Regions from separate parts of the Geobacter sp. PheSNFMC genome, predicted to be linked through region 1. Evidence: riboswitches for the same ligand, from Rfam matches in the RefSeq annotation. Region 1 holds a riboswitch; each other region holds the start of a gene.
What was found. A riboswitch is a leader RNA that binds a small molecule or an ion and turns the genes downstream of it on or off. The one in region 1 is predicted to bind cobalamin.
Positions count from the first base shown of each region.

Region 2: another riboswitch for cobalamin. It lies ahead of AC6CDK_RS03935 (energy-coupling factor ABC transporter permease); the one in region 1 lies ahead of AC6CDK_RS17260 (ribonucleoside triphosphate reductase).
Region 3: another riboswitch for cobalamin. It lies ahead of cobU (bifunctional adenosylcobinamide kinase/adenosylcobinamide-phosphate guanylyltransferase); the one in region 1 lies ahead of AC6CDK_RS17260 (ribonucleoside triphosphate reductase).

Region 1 covers NZ_JCAMRN010000106.1:10-3,247, forward strand. The annotation lists partial or broken gene AC6CDK_RS17245 (adenylosuccinate synthetase) at 1-633, shown strand, start outside; tRNA gene AC6CDK_RS17250 (tRNA-Lys) at 685-760, shown strand; tRNA gene AC6CDK_RS17255 (tRNA-Glu) at 811-888, shown strand; cobalamin riboswitch at 1,249-1,442, shown strand; gene AC6CDK_RS17260 (ribonucleoside triphosphate reductase) at 1,618-3,238, shown strand, end outside.
Region 2 covers NZ_JCAMRN010000011.1:24,174-27,411, reverse strand. The annotation lists gene AC6CDK_RS03940 (hypothetical protein) at 1-452, opposite strand, end outside; gene AC6CDK_RS03935 (energy-coupling factor ABC transporter permease) at 439-1,479, opposite strand; cobalamin riboswitch at 1,599-1,768, opposite strand; gene thiC (phosphomethylpyrimidine synthase ThiC) at 1,787-3,094, opposite strand; gene AC6CDK_RS03925 (cobyrinic acid a,c-diamide synthase CobB) at 3,091-3,238, opposite strand, start outside.
Region 3 covers NZ_JCAMRN010000011.1:18,433-21,670, forward strand. The annotation lists gene AC6CDK_RS03895 (HDOD domain-containing protein) at 1-247, opposite strand, end outside; gene yihA (ribosome biogenesis GTP-binding protein YihA/YsxC) at 409-1,029, shown strand; cobalamin riboswitch at 1,088-1,310, shown strand; gene cobU (bifunctional adenosylcobinamide kinase/adenosylcobinamide-phosphate guanylyltransferase) at 1,400-1,918, shown strand; gene cobT (nicotinate-nucleotide--dimethylbenzimidazole phosphoribosyltransferase) at 1,954-3,012, shown strand; gene cobS (adenosylcobinamide-GDP ribazoletransferase) at 3,009-3,238, shown strand, end outside.

The DNA.
Region 1 (3,238 bases):
GCCCAGGGCACGCTCCTGGACGTGGACCACGGCACCTACCCCTGTGTTACCTCCTCATCCACCTGCGCGGGCGGTGCCTGCACCGGCACTGGCATGAGCCCCCGGGACATCCATGAGATCATCGGCATATCCAAGGCCTATGTCACGCGGGTCGGCAGCGGCCCGGTCCCCACGGAGCTTCTTGACGCCGATGGCGAGAAACTGCGCCAGGTCGGCCATGAATTCGGCGCAACCACCGGACGGCCGCGCCGCTGCGGCTGGTTCGACGCCATGGTGGTCCGCTACGCGGTACGGGTCAACGGCCTCACCGGCGTGGCACTGACAAAGCTCGACGTCCTGAACGATTTCGAGACCATCAAAGTCTGCACCGGCTACACCTTCGAAGGCAAGCCCCTGACCGACCTCCCCGCCAACCTCGCCGTGTTCGAAAAGTGCGAACCGGTCTACGAGGAACTGCCGGGCTGGATGAGCGACATCAGCGGGGCGCGCACCTTCGAGGAACTGCCCGAGAAGGCGAAAAGCTACGTGAAGCGACTCGAGCAACTGATTGGCTGCCCCATCGTCCTCGTCTCCATCGGGCCGCGACGGGACCAGACCATCATCATCAGCAACCCGTTTCTGGATAAAGCATAAAAAATGCTTGACCGGCAACAAGGAGTCTGATAAAAGTTGTCTTCTCTTTGCGAGCCGCTAGCTCAGATGGTAGAGCACCTGACTTTTAATCAGGTGGTCGTTGGTTCGATCCCAACGCGGCTCACCAACCACACACAAAGAACCCGGCCGAACATTCGACCGGGTTCTTTTCCCTTCGTCCCCTTCGTCTAGCCCGGCCCAGGACACCGCCCTTTCACGGCGGCGACGGGGGTTCAAATCCCCCAGGGGACGCCAACATGATGAAAGCCCTTCCACTCCGCGCGGAAGGGCTTTTTTCTTAACTGTAGTCCATCGCGATCCAGCGTCGGCAGCACTCCCAGCTCCACCTTGCACTCCCTTCTCCTGGCAGTTATGCCGTCCTCGTCCAAGGTGCGAAAGGATGACCCTTCATCCGTTGAAAAGCCTGTGGCTAGTGCAAGTTCCGACCTGTTTATCACCAGATGATCATCATACAGCTCCTGACGCCGCAAGGATTCTGAGCGGGCGATACGGTAGCTCGTTGCCCCGCGCGCATGACAGCAACTTACATTATGCCTTGACTCCACATATGGGCCCATGATATTAATCCGACACAACATCTGGTAACCTTATAACAATTGAATAGCCAATCACGGTGCCCGCACGGGCTTGATAGGGAAGAGGGGTGCAGCTCGGTGAACGAGCGATTCCCCCGCGGACCCGCCGCTGTAAGCGAGGACGAAGGGCGACATGCCACTGGCCGAATGGCCGGGAAGGCGCCCGGAGGATGATTCGCAAGCCAGAAGACCTGCCGTCGATTTCAACCACAGTACCTGCCGATTGTTATCGGCAGCAGCTCCCCGGGAACCGGGAGTGCGTGGACTATGGAACAGAAGGGCTTTGAACACGGAAAGTCCGCATGGTGCTTCGGCACATGCGGACTTTTTTGTCCCTTCTCGCCTCTTTCACTACTCACCGGACCCCTGGAGCAAGGGAGTCCCCACAATGCACCATACCTCAGTTTCCTCACTTCCCACCGCTGTCATCAAGCGTGACGGAACCCGCGCCTCCTTCGACGAATCCAGGATCCAAGCCGCCATTCTCAAGGCCGGACGAGCCAGTGGTGAACTCGACGGGGACGAGGCCGGGCTCCTCAGCCGACAGGTGATCAAAGTGCTGCGGCACCGTTTCCCCGAAACCCCGCCCCACGTTGAGCACATCCAGGACGTGGTGGAACAGGCCCTGATCTCGGCCAACCACTTCGCCACCATGCGGGCCTATGCGGTCTACCGGGAGCAGCGCACCAAGCTCCGTCAGGACAAGAAAACCGTGGTGGATGTCTCCGCATCGGTCAACGAATATCTGGACCAGTCCGACTGGCGGGTCAGCGCCAACGCCAACCAGGGGTATTCCCTTGGCGGATTGATCCTCAACGTTGCCGGCAAGGTGACGGCCAATTACTGGCTCAATCACGTCTATCCTCCGGAAATCGGCGAGGCCCATCGGGACGGGAGCATCCACATCCACGACCTGGATATGCTCTCCGGCTACTGCGCCGGTTGGTCCCTGCGCATGCTCCTCGCCGAAGGGTTCAACGGCGTACCGGGCAAGGTCGAGGCATCTCCTCCAAAACATATGTCCAGCGCCATCGGACAGATCGTCAACTTTCTCGGCACCCTGCAAAACGAATGGGCCGGCGCCCAGGCCTTCAGCTCCTTCGACACCTACATGGCTCCCTTCATCCGCAAGGACCGGCTCTCCTACGAAGAGGTCAGGCAGCACATCCAGGAACTGATCTTCAACCTGAACGTTCCGTCCCGCTGGGGAACCCAGACCCCCTTCACAAATCTCACCTTCGACTGGACCTGCCCGGAGGACCTGAAGGGTCAGGTGCCGATAATCGGCGGCGCGGAGATGCCCTTCACCTACGGCGAACTGCAGGCGGAAACGGACCTGATCAACCGGGCCTATATCGAAGTGATGACCAGCGGTGATGCAAAGGGCAGGGTCTTCACCTTCCCGATTCCAACCTACAACATTACCCCCGATTTCCCATGGGAAAGCGAGAATGCCGGGTTCTTGTTCGCCATGACCGCCCGTTACGGCCTGCCTTACTTCCAGAACTTCATCAACTCGGAGCTCACGCCCAGCATGGTCCGTTCCATGTGCTGCCGCCTTCAGCTTGACCTGCGGGAACTGCTGAAACGGGGCAATGGCCTCTTCGGCTCTGCCGAGCAGACCGGCTCCATCGGTGTAGCCACCATCAACTGTGCCCGGCTGGGGTACCAGCATCGGGGAGATGAAACGGGACTTTTCAGGCGGCTGGACCAGTTGCTTGAAATCAGCCGTACCAGCCTGGAGATCAAGCGCAAGGTAATCCAGCGCCACATGGATAACGGTCTGTTCCCCTACACCAAGCGCTACCTGGGTACCCTGCGCAATCACTTTTCCACCATCGGGGTCAACGGCATCAATGAGATGATCCGCAATTTCACCTCAGATTCCGAGGATATCGCCACGCCAGCGGGACACGCGCTGGCGGTGCGGTTGCTCGATCACCTGAGGCAGCGGATGGTCGAGTTTCAGGAAGAGACCGGCCATATGTACAACCTGGAGGCCACCCCTG
Region 2 (3,238 bases), on a different contig from region 1:
TTGTTCAACGTCTGAAACACCTTGAGGGTCCAGGAGGGAGCCCGGCTTTCCATGGCCCGCTGGTAGTGGAGCTCGCCCGCCGACTCCTCAAGGACGAGGGCGGTCCGAAAGGCCTCCTCCCGGCTGGGAGGGGTCTGTTCGTAACGGTCGAACAGGCTTTCCAGCTCCCGGTTCTTCTCCACCAGGGGTTCGAGGGATTCGGGCAGGAGCTCCCGGGGGAACCTCCCCTCGGGCAGGAAAAGACGGCGACCGTTTCGCAGGAGGTTCGCGTGATTCTCCTCCTCGATGGAGAGCGCCTGCCAGAACTCGCCGTCATCGGGGAAAAGGTCCTGGAACAGGGCGTAGAGCCGGGATGCGTTGAGCTCCAGCGCGATCGCCTCGTTCACGAGCCGCACCAGCTCTTCGATCTCGCGGTCAGTGCCCTGGACCCAGGAGGTTTCAAGTATTGTCATCGTACGTTCTCCGTTCCGCCACCAGCATACGCCAGAAATAGCCCGCCGCAAAGCCCCCGACCGTGCCGGCCAGCAGAAAAACGAAGAGAAGCAGGTCACCCTGGTCGGTATTGATGAGAGGGGCCCGCGGTTCGCGGCCGTGTTCCGCGGCAACCTTTTCCACCACGGTCTCGTCAACGCCCGGCCATTTTTCCGATGCCCGCGACGGTCCCGCCACAAGGAGCGAGGCGAGCAGGCAGAACAGCGCCAGCATGACCACGGTTGCCCGGCGGGGACCGGCCCCCGAGCCACCGGCATCGACCACCCCCATTTTCGCCAGCAGATCGGGGCGCTTGCGGTGGAGCAGGACCACCATGCCGGCGGTCATGGCCCCTTCCAGCACGCCGAGGGGGAGCTGGGTCGGAACAAAGGCGGCAACGACCTTGAAAAACAGCGGGTAAAACGGCTCACTCCCGCGCACGCCCGAGGCCAGCTCCAGGGCAGTGGTCAGGTAGGTGGCCCAGTCGGCCAGCAACCCCGCGACAAAGGCGGCCACCGCAAGACCCGCGCCCAGCCGGCGCATCCCCCGGAAGACGAACCAGCCGGCAAAGGAGCCCGCCACCCCCATGGACACCACGTCGGCGCCGAGGGTCGAAATCCCGCCGTGGGCCAGGAAGAGGGCCTGGATGAGGAGCGCCACCGTGGTGATGACCACGCTGACCAGAGGTCCCACCAGGATCGCGGCGATCCCCGTGCCGCAGGGATGGGAGCAGGTGCCGGCGGTGGGCACCGGGATCGGCATGCAGGAGATGATGAAGACCACCGCCGCCATGAGTCCCACCAGGGGCTTGAAGGAGAGATCGTGGCGGGACAGGTCGTTCACCCGCCGTATGCCCAGGGCCAGGAAGGGGGCCGCCACGGCGAACCAGAGCGCCGCCCACCCCAGGGGGAGGATCCCCTCCGAGATGTGCATGGCGTGGGCGGGACCGGCCAGCAGCGTTGCGCCAAGGATTGCCGAACCGGCAGCATACAAGGTAATGCGTTTCATTGCGTGCTCCTTATGAAGTCATGTTCCGTCGCCGTTCTTGCCCTCGCGTGCCGGAACAACCTCATAGCCGCAGTGGATATGCTCTGCTCCCCATACAACCTCCCTTCCCCTCGGTCGGAGTGTGTTGTCGCCTTCCAGCCAGGTCTCCTGGCTCGGGGATCATCCCGTCTGCCGCGCCTTCCCGTCCCTTCGGACAGTGGCATCAATGCGGCAGCGGTCCCCCCTCACAGTTGCGGGGCAGCACCGGTATTGCACCGGTTTCCCTTACGCCGGAAGGATGCTTCTTCAGATTGAAACTGCCTGCGCTCTACACCTTGTCCCCCCGCAGATCGCCGGCAAACAGCCTGCCTGCCCCCCGGGAGGCGCAGAAGTCGCCGCACATGGTACAGGTGGCCTCGTCCTCGGGGGTGCGGCTGGCCCGGATCGCCCGGGCGTCCTCCGGATAGAGGGCCAGCTCGAACTGCCTCTGCCAGTCCAGGTCGCGACGGGCCTTGCTCATCTCCCGATCCCGCTCGCGCCCCTTGTCGGGGTACTTGTTCATGTCGCCGATGTAGGCGGCGACCCGGGCCGCCTTTACCCCCTGGCGGACGTCCTCTTCGTTGGGAAGGGCCAGGTGCTCGGCCGGGGTGATGTAGCAGATCAGGTCGGCGCCAAAGCGGCTCGACTGGGCCGCGCCAATGGCGGCGGTGATGTGGTCGAAGCCGGGAGCCACATCGGTGGAGATGGGCCCGAGCATGTAGTAGGGTGCGCCGCCGCTCATCCGCTTCTGGAGCTGGATGTTCCCCTCCACCTCGTCCAGGGGGACGTGGCCCGGCCCCTCCACCAGCATCTGGCAGCCCATCTCGCGCCCCATCTCCGCCAGTTCGCAGTTGATCAGCAGCTCCTGGATCTGGGCCCGGTCCGATGAGTCGTGGATGGCGCCGGCCCGCAGGCCGTTGCCCAGGGAAAGGACCGTGTCGTATTTCTTCAGGATGCCGATCACCCGGTCAAATTGCTCGTAGAGGGGATTCTCGCGGCCGTTGGCCATCATCCAGCCCACCATGCTCACCCCTCCTTTGGAGACCAGGCCGCCATAGCGGTACCCCTGGCGACGGAGCCGCTCGATGGTGTAGAGGTTGATGCCGCAGTGGACCGCCATGAAGGCCATGCCGTCGGCGCACTGGCGCTCGATCAGGTCGAAGAGCATCTCCGGGTCGAGCCGGTTGGGGTCGCCGTATGTCCTCGCCGCCTCGCAGAAGGCTTGGTAGAGCGGGACGTTCCCCACCGGCAGGTCCACGGCCGCGATGACCTCGCGCCTGACCCGGTCCAGGTCGCCGCCCACGGACAGCTCCATGAGGGTATCGGCGCCGGACTCCCGGGCGGCCCGGGCCTTGCGCACCTCGGCCTCGTAGTCGACGATGTCCGAGGAGGTGCCGATGGAGGCATTCACCTTGGTCCGCAGTCCCTTGCCGATGCCGACCGCCTTTGGTGCGCGCACGTGGTTCCAGGGGATGACGACCTTCCCCTCGGCCACCATCAGGCGGACATACTCGGGGGAGACGTGCTCCTCCACGGCCACGGCCGCCATCTGGGGGGTAATGATGCCCTCGCGGGCCTGTTCGATCTGGGTTTTCACGCACTGCTCCTTGTGGCGTATGATCTGCAGCGTGCCACGAACGACGCGGCCAGTTCCGGGTTGCTCCCGAAGTGGAGGTGGAGGTAGGAGGCAAGACAGTTGCGGTAACGGTATCCTTCCATTCCCAGGTCAACCGGGCCCCGG
Region 3 (3,238 bases), on a different contig from region 1:
GGGTCCTGAACCCAAGGAGCATGATTGCTCCGGACAGGGTGTTGATCTGGCGCTGACAGCCATAGTAGGCCGAGTTGGAGAGTTTGAGGATGCGTGCGGCTACGGCTGGATCGGCTGAGACCGCCTGGGCGATCTTCTCGATCGTCACGTCCTCCTGCTCGATCATTTCGATGACCTTGGTGGCGACGAGCGGGATGGTCGGCAGGTCCACGGCGGAGAGAATGAGGGTTTCCAGTTCCTTGTTCATGGGGCACCTGTTCGGGGTAAGCAGCTGCGGACGACAAATGTTCAGAATAACATGCAATTTTCTTGCCTAAAGTGTGACGTGCGACCGGTTGTCGCCACTGATTGCATTGGGAGGGCCGAGGTGCTATTGTCGCACGGGCAGCCAGCATTTCAGGGGGATCCATGGTGAATATCACGAGCGCGGAATTTGTCACGAGCGGCACGAGGCCTGAGCACTACCCGCCCGGCGACCTTCCCGAGATCGCCTTTGTGGGGCGATCCAATGTCGGAAAATCGTCACTCATCAACGTGCTCGTGAACCGCAAGAGCCTGGTCCGGACCAGTTCCACGCCGGGGCGCACCCAGCTCATCAACTTCTTTCGGGTGAATGGCGGCCTGATGCTGGTTGACCTTCCGGGCTACGGGTTCGCCCGTGTCCCGCCGGAGGTGAAAAAGCAGTGGGGCCCCATGGTCGAGACCTACCTTGCGGGACGCTCCTGCCTCGCCTGCGTGGTGCTGATCGTGGATGTCCGCCGGACGCCGGCCGAGGAGGACCGGCTCATGCTCCAGTGGCTGCGGGCCTACGACATCCCGGTGCTGGTGGTCATCACCAAGTGCGACAAGGTCTCGAAGAACGAGCGGGCCAAGCAGGCGGCCCTGATCAGCCGGACTCTCGGCCTGGCCCCGGACGAGACGGCTTTCTTCTCCGCCCTTTCCCGCGAGGGACGCGACGCCATCTGGGCGCGGATCGAGGCGATCATGGCCGAAGAACACCCGCAGGCAGAGGAGGGCGCTCCGGAATGACCGGTCGCCAAGGGCGTTGACTTTTACAGCCCGCTCTGCTACAAGTCTTTGAACAATCGAATATTTCAAGCGTTCAGGTGCTTCCACTCCCACGGTGGAAGGTAAAAGGGAAAAGGGTGAGAATCCCTTGCTGTCCCGCAACTGTGAACGGTGATGAAAGCCGCAGCAATGCCACTGGAGTCCTTGTTGATGTGAAGGCGTGAAATACGTCTTCTTCCGGGAAGGCGCGGCGAGTAAATTGATCCGTGAGCCAGGAAACCTGCCCGAACGCATGAGCAGCGGCCTCCGAGGAAGAGGTGCCGAAGCCATCGTCAATTCAGCCACGGTATTCGAGCCCCGCCCCCTTGTCAGGAGGCGGGGTTTTTCATTCATGGCACAGATCATTTTCATAACGGGCGGCGCCCGCAGCGGCAAAAGCCGCTTGGCCGAGGAACTGGCGGCCCGGTTGGGTGCTCCCCTCGGCTACCTGGCCACCGGCTCTGCCGGCGACGGGGAAATGGCCGAACGGATCGCCCGGCACCGGGCGCGCCGCGGCGATGCCTGGACCACCATCGAAGAACCCCTGGCCCTGGCCGAGGCCCTGGCGGCCCAGGACGGCCGGTTTGCCGCGGTTCTCGTGGATTGCGTCACCCTCTGGCTCTCCAATCTCCTCTTTTCCCTGGACGATCCAGCCCGTGTGCTCGATGAAGTCGAAACATTGACGCGGACATTCCCTTCCCTCCGGACCCCGCTCATCATCGTATCCAACGAGGTGGGCATGGGGATCGTGCCGGAGAACCGGCTGGCGCGGCAGTTCCGTGACCTGGCCGGCGAGGCCAACGAGCGGATCGCCGCCGCGGCCGACGAAGTCTACGTGACGTTCAGCGGACTCCCGCTGCGCCTCAAATGAATCCTGAAAGACAATCCTGAAAGACGAGGTACTGCATGACGCTGCTGACCGAAGCCCTGTCAAAAATATGTCCCGTAGATGCCGAACTCATGGCCCAGGCCCAGGCGCGGCTCGACAACAAAACCAAGCCCGTCGGCTCCCTGGGACGACTGGAGGAGTTCGCCCGGCGTATGGCGGCCATCACCGGCAGCCTTGCGCCCGATACGGAGAAGAAGGTGGTCTTCACCTTTGCCGGCGATCATGGCGTGACCGACGAGGGCGTGTCGGCCTTTCCCCGGGAAGTGACCCCCCAGATGGTCTACAACTTCCTGAAGGGCGGTGCAGGGATCAACGTGCTCGCCCGCCACGTGGGAGCCCAGGTGCGGGTGGTCGACATCGGGGTCGATCACGATTTCGGCGACACCCCCGGCCTCATCGTCCGGAAGGTTGCCCGGGGCACCCGCAATTTCGCCCAGGGCCCGGCCATGACCCGGGAGGAGGCGGTGGCTGCCCTGGAGGTGGGGATCGGCTTGGCGAACGAGGCTAAGCAGGAGGGGGTCGCCCTGGTCGGCACCGGCGAGATGGGCATCGGCAATACCACGCCGTCGGCTGCCATCATCGCCGCGTTCTCGGGGCTGCCGGTCCCGGCGGTGACCCACCGGGGGACCGGCATCGGCGATGGGGCCCTTGCCAACAAGGTCCGGGTCATCGAGGCGGGGCTGGCCCTGAACCAACCCGATCCGAAAGATCCCATCGATGTGCTGGCAAAAGTCGGAGGACTGGAGATCGCCGGCATCGCCGGCCTGATCCTCGGCTGCGCCGCAAACCGGCTGCCCGTGGTGGTGGACGGCTTCATCTCCACGGCCGGGGCTCTGGTGGCCTGCGAGCTCAATCCCCATGTGCGGGATTACCTCTTTGCGGCCCACCAGTCGGTGGAAGTGGGGCACCGGGCCATGCTCGACCGCATCGGCGCCGCACCGATCCTGGACCTCCAGATGCGCCTCGGCGAGGGGACCGGCGGTGCCCTGGCCATGGGACTCATCGAAGCTGGGGTCAGGATTTTGACGGAAATGGCCACCTTCGAGGAAGCGGGTGTAGCGGAAGGGGACTATTGAGACTCTATTTCATTGCCCTTCAGTTCCTGACCGTTGTCCCGCTGCCGTTCCGGCTGCGCTGGGACGAACGTGCCCTGGGACGCTCCATGGCCTTCTTCCCCCTGGCGGGGCTCACCCTGGGAGCACTGCTGGCCGGGGCCGACATGCTCCTGGCGGCGGTGTTGCCGCGGTCGGTCAGCGATCTTTTGCTGGTGGCGCTGCTGGCCGGGGTAACCGGCGCGCTGCA